Linked DNA regions of Prochlorococcus marinus str. MIT 1214. The protein of the gene in region 2 binds, or shares a complex with, the protein of the main gene of each other region. Links are inferred from orthologs where the notes say so. Each region holds a gene or a part of one and is shown on either strand. Other genes may lie near its edges. The genes, in order: accD, accB and accC.

Region 1 (5,975 bases), 1.2 Mb from region 2 along the record:
AGGAAAATGAAATAAGTTTTCTTGACAAGAATAGTCCATTAAATCTTAGGAATCTCATCAAAACTTCAAAAGCCTCTGCTCTATTATTACCAGCAAATGATAATGATATTGTTGAAATCGCAAAGAAGATTTCAGTTGATTGGATACTACTTAAAGACCCCAAGATTGCTTTTGCTGAAACATTAGAGCTTCTTTATCCTTCTGAGATAAAAAGTACAGGTATACATAAAAGTTCTGTCATCGGACAGAATGTAAAAATTGGTGTAAACGTTTCTATAGGAGCTAATGCTTATATTGGAGATAATACTGAAATTGGAGATGGGACTATTGTTCATGCAGGCGTTGTTATCTATAAAAATGTGAGCATTGGTGCCAAAAATTTAATTCACGCAAATAGTGTTATTCATACTGGATCTAAACTTGGCGACGAATGTGTAATTAATGCTAACGCCGTTATAGGTGGTGAAGGTTTTGGATTCGTACCTACATCACAGGGATGGAAGAAAATGCCTCAGGTGGGAATAGTTATTTTAAAAAACAAAGTAGAAGTTGGTAGTGGATCAACAATTGATAGGCCTTCAGTAGGAAAGACAATAATTGGTGAAGACACAAAAATTGATAACCTAGTACAAATTGGTCATGGAGTAACTACCGGCAAAGGTTGTGCGATGGCTGCTCAAGTTGGTATTGCTGGAGGCGCACAGATTGGAGACGGAGTTATTCTTGCTGGACAAGTTGGTGTCAGTAATAGAGTAAAAATTGGCGATAGAGTGATAGCCAGCTCCAAAACAGGAATCGTATCAAATATTGATGCAGGAAAGGTGGTTAGCGGCTTCCCTGCTATTCCCAATAAACTATGGTTAAGATGCTCTGCTAATTTCAAAAAACTACCTGAGATAGCAAAAGCCATTCGTCAATTAGATCGCAGAAAATCCAGGTAAGTTTTTCCCTTAATTAATAAGAACAAATGAAGTCTTACAAAATAACGTTATTGCCAGGAGATGGAATTGGTCCAGAGATAACAAACGTCACGCATAAAATCCTTGACCTCGTCTCAAGAAAATTTGGCTTTGAAATCAAATTTAAAGAAATGCCTTTTGGCGGGTCCGCTATAGATTCAGATGGTATCCCCTTACCAGATAGAACTCTTCAAGAATGTAAGAACTCTGATGCTGTTTTGTTAGCAGCAATAGGAGACCCAAAGTATGACGAATTACCTAGGGAGAAAAGACCTGAAACAGGTTTACTTAATCTCAGATCTTCTTTGGATCTTTTCGCAAATATAAGACCAGTAAAAATAATTCCATCCTTAACAAAAGCAAGTAGCTTGAAAGAAGACTTTGTTAAAGAAGTTGATTTAGTAGTAGTCAGAGAACTTACTAGCGGTATTTACTTTGGAGAACCTAAAGGAAGGATAAAAACAGAAAAGGGAGAAAGGGCATTTAATACGATGACATACACTTCCGAGGAAGTTAAACGAATCGCAGAAATTGCTTTTAAATTAGCCAAACAAAGACGTCAAAAAGTTTGCTCAGTCGATAAAGCTAATGTTTTAGATGTAAGTCAACTATGGAGAGAGGAAACAATCTTGGTGTCTAACAACTACCAAGATATAGAACTTACGCATCAATATGTAGATAACGCAGCAATGCAACTTGTTAGAGATCCAAGCCAGTTTGATGTGATTCTTACAGGTAATTTATTTGGAGACATTCTTAGCGACATTGCAGCCATGCTGACAGGCTCAATTGGCATGCTTCCTTCTGCTTCGTTAACCACTAATGGTCCAGGTGTATTTGAACCTGTTCATGGTTCAGCTCCTGACATAGCTGGAAAAGATATAGCCAATCCAATCGCAATGCTTTTATCTGCTGCAATGATGTTAAAAATTGCCTTTAATGAAACACAAGCAGCAAATTCTTTAGAAAATGCAATTAACCAGATCCTAACTGAGGGTTATAGAACATCTGACTTAATGAGCGAGCAGATAACTAAAAAGGTTGGTTGCTATCAAATGGGAGAACTATTGGCAAAAAAATTAAAATAAATAGTTCACAAATTAAAAAACTCTTTGAATAGTTTCCCTTTGTGGTCAGTCGACCTGTAAAAATGAAAAGTCAATACATAAGCGTCGATGTCAAAGCTTCACCCAGTAGTAGCTGTAACTGGTTCATCCGGAGCAGGAACAAGCACAGTTAAAAGAGCTTTTGAGCATATATTTGCTCGAGAAAATATAGTTCCTGCAGTTGTTGAAGGAGATAGCTATCACCGTTTTGAGAGAATGCCTATGAAGAAGGCAATGTCTGAAGCCCTTTCAAGAGGTGAAAATTTTTCTCATTTTGGACCAGAGGCAAATTTATTCGACAAATTAGAAGACCTATTTAGTCAATATGGAAAAACTGGCGGAGGTCAGAAAAGATATTATTTACATAGCCCAGAAGAAGCTGAGGAACACAACACTCGCTTAGGAACGAAACTAGATCCAGGTCAATTCACTCCTTGGGAAGATATTCCAACAGGAACGGACCTTTTGTTTTATGAAGGTCTACACGGTGGAGTAGTAGGGGAAAATTATGATGTAGCTTCATTCGCAGATTTACTTGTTGGTGTAGTACCAATTACCAATCTCGAATGGATACAAAAAATACATAGAGATAATGCAGAAAGAGGATATTCAGCAGAAACAATCGTCGATACAATTCTGAGAAGAATGCCTGATTATATCAATCATATATGTCCCCAATTCAGCAGAACAGATATTAATTTCCAGAGAGTACCGACAATTGATACATCAAACCCATTTATTTGTCGAAATATTCCAACACCAGACGAAAGTTTTGTAATTATTCATTTTAGAAAAGGTTCAAGGGAAAAATGGGGTATTGACTTCCAGTATTTATTAGGAATGATTCATGATTCCTTCATGTCTAGTCCAACAAGTATTGTTGTTAATGGAGGCAAAATGGGCTTTGCTATGGAACTTATTCTTACACCAATTATTCATAAAATGATAGAGGAGAAGAAAGCAGCAGGCTAATTAAATTAATCAATAAATCCAAGCTGCTTATATAGTTTTATCAGATAAAGTTAATAAATAATGGCGATTAATATATTCTTTACTTTAATACTTTTTTATATCTTGTATTACATCTCGATAGAAGATATAAATACAATGCTAATAAGTGAAAACAAATTGATATCATTTGCAATTTCAGGTCTTCTTTATTTGTTTTGCACAGGTTTATCCAAAGAAACAATAGATATTACAGATTTAATAATAAATAATTTTTTTTCAATGGTTGTTATCTTTATAACAATGTATTCAATAAGTAAAATAGGTTATAAGATTTTCGGAGTGAATTCATTAGGAATAGGTGATATAAAACTCACTTCTTTCAGTACAATATGGCTTGGTATAGAATTCAGTTTCTTATCATTATGCATTTCATTTTTACTATCAGCTATATACAGTTTGCATGGAAAAGTCACTAAAAAATTAAGAGCATTTCATCAGTATCCATTTGCACCATTCCTATCAATTGGAATATTTTGTTCTTGGATTATAGATAAGATTTAAACTTTCGAATCCTTTTAAAGGGACTCAAGGTATTAAATTAAATTCAATCACAACATAGCTGTGTCATTATTCGACTGGTTTGCTGATAGAAGAAAAGGCCAATTTGTTGGCAAAGTCACTCAGGAATCTGAAGAAAGTGATGGACTATGGGAAAAATGTCCAGAATGTGGACAGGTAGTTTATAGAAAAGATTTAATAGATAATTGCAGTGTTTGCAGTAATTGTGGGCATCACAATCGAATAGATAGCGAAGAGAGAATAAGACTAATTTCTGATCCAAATACGTTCAAATCAATCAATAATCATTTAACTCCCGTTGACCCACTGGGTTTTAAAGATCGACGAGCTTACGCAGATAGGCTCAGAGAAAGTCAAGCTAGTACTGGTCTTAAAGATGGAGTATTAACAGGGACATGCGAAGTTAATTCTATTCCCATGGCATTAGCTGTAATGGATTTCAGATTCATGGGCGGCTCAATGGGATCTGTTGTGGGAGAGAAGCTCACAAGGCTTATCGAACATTCAACTAAAGAAAAACTGCCATTACTGATTGTTTGCGCTTCGGGTGGTGCGCGAATGCAAGAAGGGATGTTAAGTCTGATGCAAATGGCAAAAATTTCAGGGGCCCTTGAACGACATAGAGATGCACAGTTGCTCTATATGCCTTTACTTACACATCCCACTACTGGAGGAGTTACTGCTAGTTTTGCCATGCTTGGAGATTTAATACTTGCAGAACCCAAAGCACTTATTGGATTTGCAGGGAGAAGAGTAATTGAACAAACACTTAGAGAAAAACTTCCTGATAATTTTCAAACAGCAGAATATCTTCAAGACCATGGTTTCGTAGATACCATTGTACCAAGAACAGAACTTAAAGAAACTTTGGCAAAGATACTTCGATTACATAAGACACAAGAAGTAAAATTACAAACTAATGCTTAAAATAAATCAAAAAATAAAAAATAAATTTAATTTTCTCTTGAATATATTAGTATTAATATTATTAATTTTTTTCAATAATACAAATATAGTATATGGAGCCAATACTAATTGGGTTGAAGTTAGTCGAACACCTGCTGGAATTCAATATTTAGATAGAGATAGTATTGATATTGAAGAAAAAGGAATAATAGAACTAACCACAAAATACATAAAAATCGCCCCTAGCACTTCAAAGGAAATAGAGGAGAATATTTATATAATGAAAATCAATTGTATGACTAATAAATTCAAGGATATTTCAGTTAATGGTAAACAGAATTTATCCGCAAAATGGGAAGACCCTAATGGGGATAAACTTTTAGATGATGTGATTTCAGATAGCTGCGAAAATGTTTAAACTCATCAATTATTTAAAAGAATGATCAATACAGATCATCCGATTCGCATAGCAATTGCAGGACTGGGTTTCGGTGAAAGTGTTCATATTCCTGCATCATTATCTAATAAGAATATTGAGCTTGTGGGATTGTGGCATCCTCGGCCAGAAAGGCTTAAAGAAGCCTGTAATAAGCACAATCTTCGTGCCTACGAGACCTGGGAGGATTTAGTAAATGATTCCAAAGTAGATGGAATAATCATAGCTACTCCGCCAGCACCCAGATACGAGCTTGCACTAGAGGCAATTAAAGGAGGAAAACATCTTTTACTAGAAAAGCCAATTTGCTTAAACTCTGAAGAAGTAAAAGAGCTTCAAAGAAATGCTCTAAAAAGAAATTTAAAAATAGCTGTCGATTACGAATATCGAGCGGTTCCTCAGTTCATGCAAGCAAAGCGAATAATTAACGAGAAGAAACTAGATGAACCATATTTTGTAAAATTAGATTGGCTAATGAGCAGCAGAGCTAATCCAGATAGACCATGGAATTGGTATTCAGACGAAGATTCTGGTGGAGGGGTATTGGGCGCGTTAGGCACCCATGCTTTTGACATGATTCATTGGCTCATTGGTCCAACTCATTCATTAAGCGCAATAAATGCAACTTCAATCAAACAAAGATTTTGTACCCAATCAAAAAACACTAAAAAAGTAACAAGTGAAGATGTAAGCATTTCTCAACTACAAATTAAAAGCATTAATAACAATTTGATTCCAGCTCAAGTAAATCTCTCTGCCGTAACAAAACAAAGCCGAGGTTTTAGTCTAGAAATTTATGGGCGCAATGGAACTCTTATTCTTAGCAGTGATAATCAGAAAGATTATGTGCACGGATTTGGGCTGTGGTTCTCAACTAAGGAAGAAGTTCTTAAAAGTATTCAACCAGATTCAGATCTTTCTTTTTCAAAAATTTGGACAGATGGACGAATTGCCCCAGTAGCAAGAATACAAAACTGGTGGGTTCAAAGCATAAAAGACGGTACACCAGTTATTCCAGGCTTAGCTGAGGGATTAGCA
Region 2 (6,039 bases):
AGCAACGCAAGAAGGAATAAAAGCTATGGGTTTAACCTTATTCACAAAAGAAGGTTTTGGAAGCCCCGCAATAACAGCTGTTAAACCTGAAAATATAGATGCAGAAAACATCAGAACATCCATAAAGAATGATTTCGATATACTCCTAGCGGGAGGACAAGATCACTTAAAAGGAAAAATCTTTAGAATTGGGCATTTAGGCTTTGTGAACGATAGGGATATTCTGAGTGTAATTTCAGCTTTAGAAAGCACTCTAGATAAAATGGGAAAACTACAAGCTCCAGCTGGAACAGGGGTTTCAAAAACTATTTCAGTCTTAAATCAATTAAAATAATTATTTTAATTATTCATCTTTTACGATTCTTATATGTAAAAGTCTGTAAAAACAAACTAATATTTATAAACTTAAATAAATTTATGAATAATCATCTAGTTTTAATCAAATGAAGCACTTGAGGCCCAACTACACTTGCCATTCTTTCTTTGTCAAGTGCTTTCAAAATTAAACCAGCGCAAGATTGTAAATCGCCTTCATCAGCATATACTGATGCATTCTTAAAAAAATAGCCAGCTTCTTTTAAAAATGCCTGTTTCTTAACTTGTATCGTATTCATTATTAGAATTAAATAGTACAAACGATTTTATCAATTCATTATATCAAAAGATAGTTAGTTAATTCGTAGAATAAAGGCTAAGGGAAATCGTCAGTAAAATTTTAATTCATCGATTTTCAAATACGATATTTGGTTAAATCATAAATAATTAAAATAGATAAAAACAAAGAATTACTAATTCGAACTAAAACTAGACAGAGTAAAAAATAATAGATATTTTAAAATCGATAATTCTCTTAAAAATTATGCCAATTGGGATAAGTCGAAACTTCTTACCTATTTCAATAATTTGTTTAGTATGCAGTACTACTTTAGGCGTCAAAACTAATGCAGCAGTCACTAACGGGGCAGACATATATTGCTTTATGAGGAATGGAGGTAATACTCATGAGCCAAGCTGGCAAGCAGCGTATCAATTTATAAAAAATAAAAAACAAGGACTATTCAAAACTTCACCTAAGCAAGCCGCCTCACTAATTGTTGAAGAAGTAGTTCTAGATCCAATAAAATATGAAGATTGCATTAGCTATTTAGGCGATATGTATTCCGGTGGCTCAATCTCAATAGAAATAGATGATGATCAGCAATTAAAAGATGAAACAAAATCATCTATCCAGAACCCAGAAAAAAGTCCAAAAGGAAAATATTTAGATCCTTATAACTATTGATAAAGCTTATGTTGATATAAAAAGATATAAATAAATTTAATCAATCAAAAATAAAAAATATCTTACAAAATAGAAAAATGATATTTTCGATACATTGACTTATTTCTTTGTCGAGGGAAAATTCTACTAGATAATTTTTACTTATGCACAATAGGGATGCGGTTTTCTTAGAAGATCTCTGCCCAAAGCTGCGCAATCGAAGATGGCGAAAATCATTACATGATTTCACAGGAAAAAAATGTATATATTGTGGGAAGCTTTCAGAATCAATTGATCATGTTTTGCCACGAAGTCAAGGTGGTTTAAGCATTACTGAAAATTGTGTACCTGCCTGTCTTTCATGCAATGGAAAGAAAACAGATAGCAATGCATTTGAATGGTACAGAAAACAACGTTTTTATGACCCAAGACGTTCTATGGCAATAAGAGCTTGGACGGAAGGAGATATACGCTTAGCTTTGAGACTTCTAAAATGGGCTCAACCTAAGCAACATGAAAAATCAAAAGATCAATTGAATGAAGATTATTCTTGGCAAGCAGCTTAGATTTCTACCAGACTTGACAGGCATCTGAAGAATTATATTTTTCACATATGGAAGCTAGATTCATGGGCTTCTCAGGAACAACTACAATACAAAAGAGAAAACAAATTGCAGCAATCAAAGGCTTGATCAAATTTTGATTTTTCTTTTGAGAAGGTAATCTTTTATCGTTCCTTATTCTGACAACACCTATGCTGGAATTCAGACTAGGCTTTAAACAAGAAGCAATCATTCCTAAATAATCAACATAATACATTTGTACTAATGATTGAAGATATTGTCAAGCAATTGGATCCTTTAGAGCCTAAATCGAAATTAATCATATTTGGAGGTGGATATAGCGGTCAAAGAGTCGCAAGTGCAGGAAGATATTTAGGTGCAAACGTTTTGTGCAGTAGAAGAAAAGAAAAAAGTAAGGGGGCTGATTTCACATTTAATGTTGATCAAGAGCTGTCTGATGAAATTCTCGAGGGGGCAACGCATGTCCTAAGTTGTATACCTCCATTATTAAGTGGAGAAGATCCTGTACTACTTAGACTTAAGAGTCAATTACTAAATTCAAAAAATTTAAAGTGGGTGGGTTACTTATCTACTACTGGAGTGTATGGAGACACTCAAGGAGAATGGGTAAATGAAAATACTTCTCCTAATCCTCAACAAGAAAGAAGTATCCGTAGATTTTCCTGTGAAAAACAATGGCTAGCAACACAGCTTCCTATTCAAATACTTAGAATTCCAGGTATCTATGGACCTGGAAGATCTGCATATGAAAGCCTGTTGAAAGGAACAGCGAAAATGATCGACAAGCCTGGTCAAGTATTTTCAAGAATTCATGTGGATGATATTGCTGGAGCTGTTTTATTTTTGATTAATCTCTATTCTCAAGGAAACAATCCATCTGTAGTCAATGTAGCTGATAACTTACCAAGCAATAATCTTGAAGTGATTGATTACGCAGCTAAATTAGCCAAAATATCTCTACCATCAAAAGTACCTTTTGAAATTGCAAAAAAAACAATGAGTCCAATGGCACTATCTTTTTGGCAAGAAAATCGAAAAGTTGATAACAATTTATTATGTAAAAAACTCGGTTATTCTCTAATTTACCCAGATTTTAAATCTGGCTTAAAAAATTGTTTCTCAAAATTAAAAATAAATGAATAATCTTTAATCAATGTTCTTTTAAAAACTCATCCAAATTTAATACATAACTAAAATATAACCAAATAAAATCCAATATAATCAAAAACTTATTCCAATTCAAAACAACGAAGCATTACTCACGCTAAAACAGATCAAAATTACAACATGAAAACATTTCCTACATCGAAAGACAACGAAAATACTCTTATTATTGCATTGGGAGACCCTGCAGGGATAGGGACCGAAATAATATTAAAAGCTCTTGCCTCTAAATGCTTAAATGAGAAAATAAAGCCTTTACTTGTAGGATGCAAAAATAATATTTATACAACTTATTTAAAGCTAATTAAACATGGAATATATAATATCCCTAACCCAAACAAGCTTGATATTATTGATATACCTCTAGAAAAAGAAATAATACCAGGAAAAGTTGATAAGTATACTGGCGCAGCAAGCTTTAAATGGCTTTTAAATGCTACAAATATACTTTTACAAGGAAAAGCAAAAGCTTTAGTCACAGCACCTATTTCAAAAATAGCATGGCATAAAGCTGGGCATGAATTTGCAGGTCAAACTGAATTATTAGGAAAGTTAACTAATAAAAAAACATCAATGCTTTTTACAGCAATATCACCAAATAATGGATGGAGATTTAATACTTTACTAGCGACAACGCATATACCTCTTAATGAAATCAAAAATAATTTAACAAAAGAATTAATTAGATTTAAATTAGATACTTTATTGAATTTTTGTCGTCAGTTCAAAGAAAAACCATTAATTCACATAGCAGGCTTAAATCCACATGCGGGAGAAGAAGGAAAGATTGGCATAGAAGAACAAAACTTAATGATTCCCATTTTAAATGAATGGAAATTAGATAATCCAGAAGTAAAAATAAGCGGACCTATACCTCCAGACACTTGCTGGATTTCATCAGCAAATGCATGGAATGCTCTCTCAACTTCCAATAATGCGCCTGACGGAATTCTTGCTTTATATCATGATCAAGGTCTAATACCAGTCAAATTAATAGCCTTTGACGAAGCTATAAATACAACTCTTGGACTACCATTTGTAAGAACATCTCCTGATCATGGTACTGCTCTAGATATTGCAGGTAAGTTCAAGGCCAGAGAAAAAAGCATGATTGCTGCAATTAATAATGCCTGGCTTCTTTCTCGATAAATTAAAAATCTATAAAGGTTTTAATCTCATTAATACTTGACCAAACTCAACTGGAGTTCCATTTTCAACAAGAATTTCAATTACTTCTCCACTCACCTCTGACTCCAATTCATTCATTAATTTCATTGCCTCAAGAATACAAACTGCTTGCCCAACACTGATCCTCGATCCGATGTCCACGAAAGGAGGCTCTTCTGGCCCTGGTGCCCGATAAAAGGTCCCAACCATGGGAGCAGTAACTTCAACCAAATCAGAGCGTGATCCTGGAACTGAAGGAGGAGGTGTGCTTGGAACTGGTGAAGCCTCAATTTTGCGTTGATGTGGTGGATCAATCTCTTCGGATGTCGATTTCTTTTGAGAAGTTATTGAATCTGAAGAAGTCCCAAGATTACGTTTAACTTCCAAATAAAAGTCTTCTCCCTCAAGTCGAAACTCTTGAATATCGCTCTCAGATAGACTTGCCAACAAGCGATGAAGCTCTTCGTGATCAAGATTCATTGTCATTGTGTTTCTCGTCCTAGATAAGTGTCATTTCGAGTATCTACCCGAATTTTCTCACCAATTGAAATAAATAATGGAACCATAACTTGAGCTCCTGTTTCCAAGATTGCTGGCTTTGTACCTCCTGAAGCAGTGTCACCTTTAACCCCAGGATCAGTTTCTTTTATTTCTAAAACAACTGAATTGGGCAATTCAACTTCAAGTGGTTTTTCATTCCAGGACACTACATTAACCTCCATCCCTTCTTTTAGATATTTCCGACTTTCTCCAATTTGTTCAGCAGTTAGGCGTGTTTCTTCATAAGAAGTCATATCCATAAATACAAAATCATCTCCGTCCATGTAAGTATGTTGCAACTTTGATTTCTCCAAAAGAGCTTGAGGAACCATTTCCCCAGCTCTAAAAGTCTTTTCGACAACACTACCGCTCACAACAGCTTTTAATTTAGTCCTGACAAACGCAGAACCCTTACCAGGCTTGACATGTAGAAATTCAATAACACGCCAAACTGCACCGTCTAACTCGATAGTAGTGCCAGTGCGAAAGTCGTTACTTGAAATCATTCACACAAAAGATACCAATCGATCATAAGTCTGTGCCAAAGTCATGCAAAACATAGAATTAACATGGCAAAAAAGATTTGCATTCTTGCCCTGATAACAATCCTATTTTCTTTGAGTTCTCCATGGATTGACCCTGCTGCTGCAAGCCTTCCAAATGGTAATCGACTAAAAGATCCTTATGCAATATTAAGAAATTCTTTACCGATTGACCAAAAAGAATTACGTGAATTACAAAACAAACTTGAAGATACGAGCGATGATCTTCGAGGAAGTAGATGGTCAGCTATCAGCAAAGCCACCTCAAGAAGTCAATTTTTAGTAAGTAATAGAAAAAATCAAATTCTTGATTCAATGCCAGATGAAAATAAAGAAAAAGCAGTTAATTTGCTCTCAAATTTAAATGAAGAGCTTGATGAATTAAGGCAAATAGCAAACGAAAAAAATAAAGTCTCATTTCTTGATGTCAGACGTCAAAGTTTAAAAACAATTGATGATCTAGAATCTCTTTTAATCACTAATGATTTTCCATATGCAATCCCTAGTGAATATGACAATTTACCTAGACTCTTAGGGAGAGCAAATGTAGAAATAAAAACATCAAAAGGAAATATGAGCGCAATTATCGATGGTTATAATGCTCCTTTAACAGCTGGTGCATTTATAGATCTTTCATTAAAAGGTTTTTACGATGGTTTACCAATTAATAGAGCTGAAGAATTTTTTATTCTTCAAACTGGAGATCCTAAAGGAGAAGCGATTGGCTATATAGATCCTGACAAAAATGAGTTGCGAAAAGTTCCATTAGAAATAAGGACCC
Region 3 (6,006 bases), 110 kb from region 2 along the record:
TATGGAAGTGTTTTTATTCCTTTCATTATTCTCGCAGGACCAATTCTTAGCGGCGAAATGGACTATGGAAGTTTTCAACAAGCTAATTTGAACTATAACCTTCTTGAGGGATCATTATTTTTTATTATTTATAAGATAGAAGCTTTAGCTAGATTTTCAGCTTCCATAGGCAGGCTTGAAGGATTTCAATCAAACATGAATGAAGTCAGGAATGACCAATTTGATGACTTTAAAGTTGAAATTAAAACGAACAATTCTATTATTCTGAAAAATGTAAGTATTAAGACTCCAGGTAAAGATAATTATCTCATTAATAACTTAAATCTTAGTATTGACTCTGGTCAAAGTGTACTTGTAGTAGGACCTTCTGGTTGTGGTAAGACTTCTTTACTGCGAGCTATCAGCGGTCTCTGGGCAATCCAATCTGGTGAAATAGAAACACCCTCAAATGGTGATTTACTCTTTATCCCTCAAAAACCATATATGACTCTTGGCTCTTTAAGAGAACAGCTTTGTTATCCATTAGATAAAAATAGATTCAGTGATGATCACCTAAAAGCCGTTTTAGAGGAAGTCAAGTTACCTCAAATAATCCAAAGGTATCCGGACCTAGATATCAAACAAGATTGGCAAAGGCTGTTATCTCTTGGAGAGCAACAAAGGTTAGCTTTCGCAAGACTTTTACTCAATTCGCCTAAATATGTTGTTTTAGATGAAGCAACAAGTGCACTAGACGTAAATACAGAAAAACATCTTTATGAACTTCTTAACCAACGTGATATGGCATGTATTAGCGTTGGCCACAGGCCAACCCTAAAGAACTATCATGAAACTGTGCTTGAAATCACGGAGAACAAAGGTTGGCGATTATTGCCCGCTGCAAGTTACCAATTCACTGAGAACTAATGTATTTCTATGAACTCCAATACTGAAACAAACCAAGATAATCAGTCAATAAAACAAGAACAAACTGATTCAGAAATTAAAAATCTTTCACCTAGCGCAACCACAAATGATATTCCTGAATTTGGGTGGAGTGGCTATGCAGAGAGAATAAATGGAAGATTTGCAATGCTTGGTCTTATGGCCGTTCTACTTGTTGAAGCAATTAGCAAGATATCGTTTTTGGAATGGGCTGGAATAATTAATAAATAATGATTATTTGATTAATCATCAAATCTTGAGCTGTTATCTCTTGGTCTCGACTTTCTTGTGGACGATGAATAAGAGCTTGTAGAAGATGATCTTCGATTGACAGGGTTTTCAGAGGAATTCTTTGCAGGTCTTCTACTAGTTCTACTTACTCCTTTTTCAGAACTAGAAAAGGCAGCATCTTCAATATTATTGTTAGTTTTAGAAGGCCTCCTAGATCCCATTGAAGGTATATTTGCATTATCAGAATTTAATCTTGAAGATGATACTTGAGAGGGATTAGGGGCTCCATTTCTTCTACGACTTGAAGTTTGAACACTTGCTGAAGGACGAGTCCCCCTCCTACTTTCTTGTCGGCTAATTCTCCTATCGCCAAAGCTTGAGGCTCTATCTGAAGAAGATTCTGGATTATTAAATCGTTCCATTCTCCTATCTCTCTCGGCTCCTCGAGAATTAATTTCTGGAGAACTAATATTTCTGGGCCTTCTACTTACAGCCTGCTCAGGGATTGCCGCCCTAGATGGACGTCTTCCATATTTTTCATCATCTGGATATTCTTCTTGATAATCTTCTCTACCAGAAAATCTTCTATTAATAGGTTGAGTTTCCTCAAATCGATCATAATTTCTATCAGGTCCTGCATCAGACAAACTTCCTCTAGAAGATCTTGGCAACTCAGGTTCATCATCAAAATATGAAGATCTTCGTGCTTGATCTGTTGCAATACCTCTCAGGCGAACACTTTCATACGCAAAGAAAACAGTTGTTCCTGCAAGTAAAAACTGTCCAAACTGAAGGATGGGATCTAAACGCCAACCTTGAAAAAAAAGTATCCCTCCACACAGCAAACCAATAGCTGCAAAAAATACATCGTAATCTCTTGCCAATGCTGGCTTAAAAGATCTAAGAAAATATAAGCCAGCTCCGCATACAGCTAGAACGATGCCAACAATGCTGGCCCAATTTAGACTGGCATTGACCAAGTTTGCCCTCTTAAATAAACATTTTCAGGTTGAAACCAACCTTATATTTATCAGTCTATGGCATAAATAGGTGTTTGCTAGGGCTATCTACTCAATGCATCTTTTTGGCTTACCCAAATCAACGCAGCAGCAGCAGGTGCAACTACCAAAGCTCCAGCGGCAAGAAAACTCCCTATCATCCCAACAGCAGAACTAGTAGCAGCTTGACCAGAAGCTCCAGCACTAAGGAACAAATTTAAAAAATGAAAAGTCATTTCAGCTAATTCTTATGCAAGACCGAGTAATCTTACGCAATAAAAGATGATTTATGCCATCTATTCAATAATGCTTTGAGCTTTGTGATGCCTCTGTTAATTAAAAGTCTTCCAACCCTGCATTTTTTAATGGGTTTTTTAATAGGTTCGCTAACCCTTGCATTCCTTCTCAGAATTATTTTGACTTGGTATCCAAAAATAGATTTAAGAACTGGTTTATGGCCAATTATCTTTTTACCAACTGAACCTATACTTGCAGCTACTCGAAAAATTGTGGCACCTATAGGAGGAGTAGATGTTACTCCAATTATTTGGGTAGGTCTCTTAAGCCTTTTTCGCGAATTGTTTCTTGGTCAACAAGGTTTACTAACTCAAATTATATTTTGATCTTTAGAACTATTTACAACATTTCTTGTTCGACAAACTTTGTATGGACATCCCCTTTTGTAAATTCTTTTCTCTTGAGTAATTTCAAATGAAAATCAATAGTTGTTGTAATTCCTGTAACTGCACACTCGTTTAAAGCCCTTTCCATACGTTTAAGTGCAGCTTCTCTATCTCTTCCCCAAACAATTAATTTTCCTATTAAAGAATCATAAAAAGGAGGTATGTCATAACCGGTATACACATGGCTATCTACCCTGACACCAGGCCCACCAGGAGGCAACCAGCCTGTAATTTTACCTGGAGAGGGTCTGAAATTGTGACTTGGATCTTCAGCATTAATTCTGCATTCGATTGCATGTCCCTCAAGCTTGATCTCTGATTGACTAAATTTTAATTTTTCTCCTCCTGCAATTCGTAATTGTTCTGAAATGAGATCCATACCTGTAACTAATTCCGTTACTGGATGCTCAACTTGTATTCGAGTATTCATTTCCATAAAATAGAAGTTTCCATGACGATCCAGTAAGAACTCCACTGTCCCTGCACCTTCGTAATTGATACTTTTTGCTGCTGCAACTGCTGCTTCTCCCATCTGTAATCTCAACTGATCATCTAAAGCTGGACTGGGTGATTCCTCCAACAATTTCTGATGTCGTCTTTGAATCGAGCAATCTCTCTCTCCAAGATGCACAACATTTCCAAAACGATCAGCAAGAATCTGAACCTCTACATGCCTTGGACGATCAATAAATTTCTCCATATATAAACCTGGATTACCAAATGCAGCTTCTGCTTCCCCTTGTGCAGCTTTAAAAAGATTATCCAATTCATCAGCATGTCCCACCAAACGCATGCCTCTTCCACCGCCTCCTGCTGTTGCCTTAATCATTACTGGATAGCCCATTTCAGAAGCCAGCTGGGATGCATCTGAAACGCTCTCTAACAAACCCTCACTTCCAGGAACAGTTGGTACTCCAACCTTCTGCATAGTCGATTTAGCTGTCGACTTATCACCCATCGAACGTATTGCATGAGGAGATGGACCTACAAAAATCAGCCCATGGTCTCCGCAAATCTCTGCAAAGCGATCATTCTCAGCTAAAAAGCCATAACCAGGATGAATAGCATCAACACCTCGTGATGTTGCTGCAGCTAATATGTTTGGAATATTAAGATAACTTTTACTACTAGGAGAATCTCCTACACAAACAGCCTCATCAGCTAATTGAACATGTAACGCATTTTTATCCACAGTGCTGTAAACAGCAACAGTTGCAATCCCCATCTCACGACAGCTCCGGAGAATTCTTAAAGCTATTTCGCCACGATTAGCTATCAGCAATTTGCCTATGGGCATTCAAATTTATTTAGTCCTCTGGCGGATCGTATCAGTATTAGTGCCCAACACAGAAACGCATTAAGTAGAAGCTTAATAGGTTTAGCATTATGATCATGGTTACTTGGTGTTTAACTGAGTTACCTTGCGGATGTGGCGGAATTGGTATACGCGCATGTCTAAGGAACATGTGGCTTCGGCCTTGCGAGTTCAAGTCTCGCCATCCGCATTTTTCAAAACTAATGCTCATCAATAAATGAGTAATGATCCTGTAGCAATTATCTTTGTCTCAAATGGACCAGGTGAACTAGCTACTTGGGTTAAGCCACTGGCTCAAGAGCTGCATAAACAAATTGCGCTAAGACCTAAAGCAAAGGCATCTTCAATATCCTTAAATCTTGTTTTGGTTCCATGCCCGAACGCAACTGGCAATGAAAATCTCGTTGCCAAAAAATGGTTGCAATTTGAAAATATAATAAAAGCAAAAAATTTCTGGAAACTTCTTATAAAGCCTAAAAAATTTGGTTCATGGCCATCCAAAGGATTAGTAATTTTTTTAGGAGGAGATCAATTTTGGAGCGTTCTGCTTTCAGCAAGATTGGGATATTTAAATATGACATATGCAGAATGGATCGCAAGATGGCCGTTTTGGAATAATCGTATTGTCACAATGTCGGAAAGTATCGTTGAGAAACTGCCAAGACGAATTCAAAATCGTTGCTCAGTAATAGGAGACCTGACAGCTGACTTAACAGAAACTGCAAAAATTGATGATCCACTGCCTCCTGGAAAGTGGATTGCTCTTATGCCAGGTTCAAAAAGCGCCAAACTAAAAATTGGAATACCTTTTTTTCTTGATGTAGCTGATAAAATATCAAAATCTATGCCAGATTGTAAGTTTCTAATACCTATTGCTCCCACCACAAATATCGATGAAATCAAATATTATGGTAGCAAAAAAAATATAATTACCAAACAATATAAATCTGGAATAAAATCAATTTCTAAAGCCAAAAATAAAGAAGCAAGAGGAATATTAATCACCAATAATTCGACAGTGATTTTAGTGCAAGAAAAGCATCCAGCATATAGTGATCTCAGTCAGTGTGATATAGCTTTAACAACAGTAGGGGCCAATACTGCTGAGCTGGGCTCATTAAATATTCCGATGATAGTTGTCGTACCTACACAACACATTCTAGTTATGGAAGCATGGGATGGGATTGTAGGTTTAATAGCTAGATTACCAATTTTAAAACGATGCCTAGGTTTATTCATTAGCTTTGTAAAACTGAGAAAAAGAGGATTTCTGGCTTGGCCAAATATATCGGCAAAAAGAATGATTGTACCTGAAAGAATCGGACACATAAGCACAACCCAAATAGCTGAAGAAACAGTTGATTGGTTAAATTCACCTGAAAGGCTTTCTGGCCAAAAAGAAGATCTTCAAGCACTTAGAGGTCTTAAAGGAGCAACAAAGAAATTTTGTCAAGAAATTATTAATCTTCTAAAAGAGAAAAAACTTTTAAGTTAATCACCATGGATCTTCAATATCTGAATTTTTTTTATCATTAGATAGAGGAACCTGAGATTTTTTGATAGATGGTTTTTCCAAAGGCTCAACATCCATAGGCTCTTCATCTCTATTTATTAGTGACCTATTTTTAGTATTACGAGAGGATATTTTTGCTTGAAAAGTATCAGAACTAGTATTGAATTTTGATTCAGTATAACTTACGTCATCTTCATCAGTTTCTGAATAAATTGAAGACTGATTAGATTCATCTAGGTATCTTAATTCTTGATTATATTGTTCTTGTTCTGAATCTTGTAATTCTACATATTCCATCTCTTCTTCTTCAAAAATCTCCTCTTGAGATTGTTCTAGAAGTCT

The links.
Region 1: the proteins of accB (region 2) and accD are in contact, whole or in part, in a solved structure (PDB 8UXZ), measured with the Escherichia coli proteins. The link is inferred for Prochlorococcus marinus str. MIT 1214 from one-to-one orthologs.
Region 3: the proteins of accB (region 2) and accC are in contact, whole or in part, in a solved structure (PDB 8UXZ), measured with the Escherichia coli proteins. The link is inferred for Prochlorococcus marinus str. MIT 1214 from one-to-one orthologs.

The regions. Positions count from the first base shown.
Region 1 is NZ_CP114777.1:199,670-205,644, reverse strand. Bases 2,770-5,579 are described here. They hold accD (acetyl-CoA carboxylase, carboxyltransferase subunit beta), read left to right. Parts: upstream 2,770-3,637; coding sequence 3,638-4,522; downstream 4,523-5,579. Other genes in these bases: O5639_RS01030 (Gfo/Idh/MocA family protein), read left to right, coding at 4,941-5,579; O5639_RS01035 (hypothetical protein), read left to right, coding at 4,515-4,919; O5639_RS01045 (prepilin peptidase), read left to right, coding at 3,098-3,577; O5639_RS01050 (phosphoribulokinase), read left to right, coding at 2,770-3,037. Outside these bases: lpxD (UDP-3-O-(3-hydroxymyristoyl)glucosamine N-acyltransferase), read left to right, coding at 1-941; leuB (3-isopropylmalate dehydrogenase), read left to right, coding at 968-2,047; more of O5639_RS01050, read left to right, coding at 2,135-2,769; more of O5639_RS01030, read left to right, coding at 5,580-5,975.
Region 2 is NZ_CP114777.1:1,363,912-1,369,950, reverse strand. The notes cover bases 2,916-5,789. They hold accB (acetyl-CoA carboxylase biotin carboxyl carrier protein), read right to left. Parts: upstream 4,663-5,789; coding sequence 4,168-4,662; downstream 2,916-4,167. Other genes in these bases: O5639_RS07610 (peptidylprolyl isomerase), read left to right, coding at 5,286-5,789; efp (elongation factor P), read right to left, coding at 4,659-5,222; pdxA (4-hydroxythreonine-4-phosphate dehydrogenase PdxA), read left to right, coding at 3,133-4,158; O5639_RS07630 (SDR family oxidoreductase), read left to right, coding at 2,916-2,988. Also shown: O5639_RS07655 (pyridoxal-phosphate-dependent aminotransferase family protein), read left to right, coding at 1-334; O5639_RS07650 (hypothetical protein), read right to left, coding at 426-614; O5639_RS07645 (DUF6554 family protein), read left to right, coding at 860-1,282; O5639_RS07640 (HNH endonuclease), read left to right, coding at 1,426-1,827; O5639_RS07635 (hypothetical protein), read right to left, coding at 1,832-2,056; more of O5639_RS07630, read left to right, coding at 2,089-2,915; more of O5639_RS07610, read left to right, coding at 5,790-6,039. UniProt on the Escherichia coli protein: This protein is a component of the acetyl coenzyme A carboxylase complex; first, biotin carboxylase catalyzes the carboxylation of the carrier protein and then the transcarboxylase transfers the carboxyl group to form malonyl-CoA.
Region 3 is NZ_CP114777.1:1,474,096-1,480,101, reverse strand. What follows is about bases 1,962-4,802. They hold accC (acetyl-CoA carboxylase biotin carboxylase subunit), read right to left. Parts: upstream 4,134-4,802; coding sequence 2,790-4,133; downstream 1,962-2,789. Other genes in these bases: O5639_RS08115 (glycosyl transferase), read left to right, coding at 4,369-4,802; O5639_RS08130 (YggT family protein), read left to right, coding at 2,477-2,776; psbX (photosystem II reaction center protein PsbX), read right to left, coding at 2,219-2,389; O5639_RS08140 (Ycf66 family protein), read right to left, coding at 1,962-2,135. Outside these bases: O5639_RS08150 (ABC transporter ATP-binding protein/permease), read left to right, coding at 1-906; O5639_RS08145 (chlorophyll a/b-binding protein), read left to right, coding at 916-1,155; more of O5639_RS08140, read right to left, coding at 1,167-1,961; more of O5639_RS08115, read left to right, coding at 4,803-5,646; O5639_RS08110 (PRC-barrel domain-containing protein), read right to left, coding at 5,647-6,006. UniProt on the Escherichia coli protein: This protein is a component of the acetyl coenzyme A carboxylase complex; first, biotin carboxylase catalyzes the carboxylation of the carrier protein and then the transcarboxylase transfers the carboxyl group to form malonyl-CoA.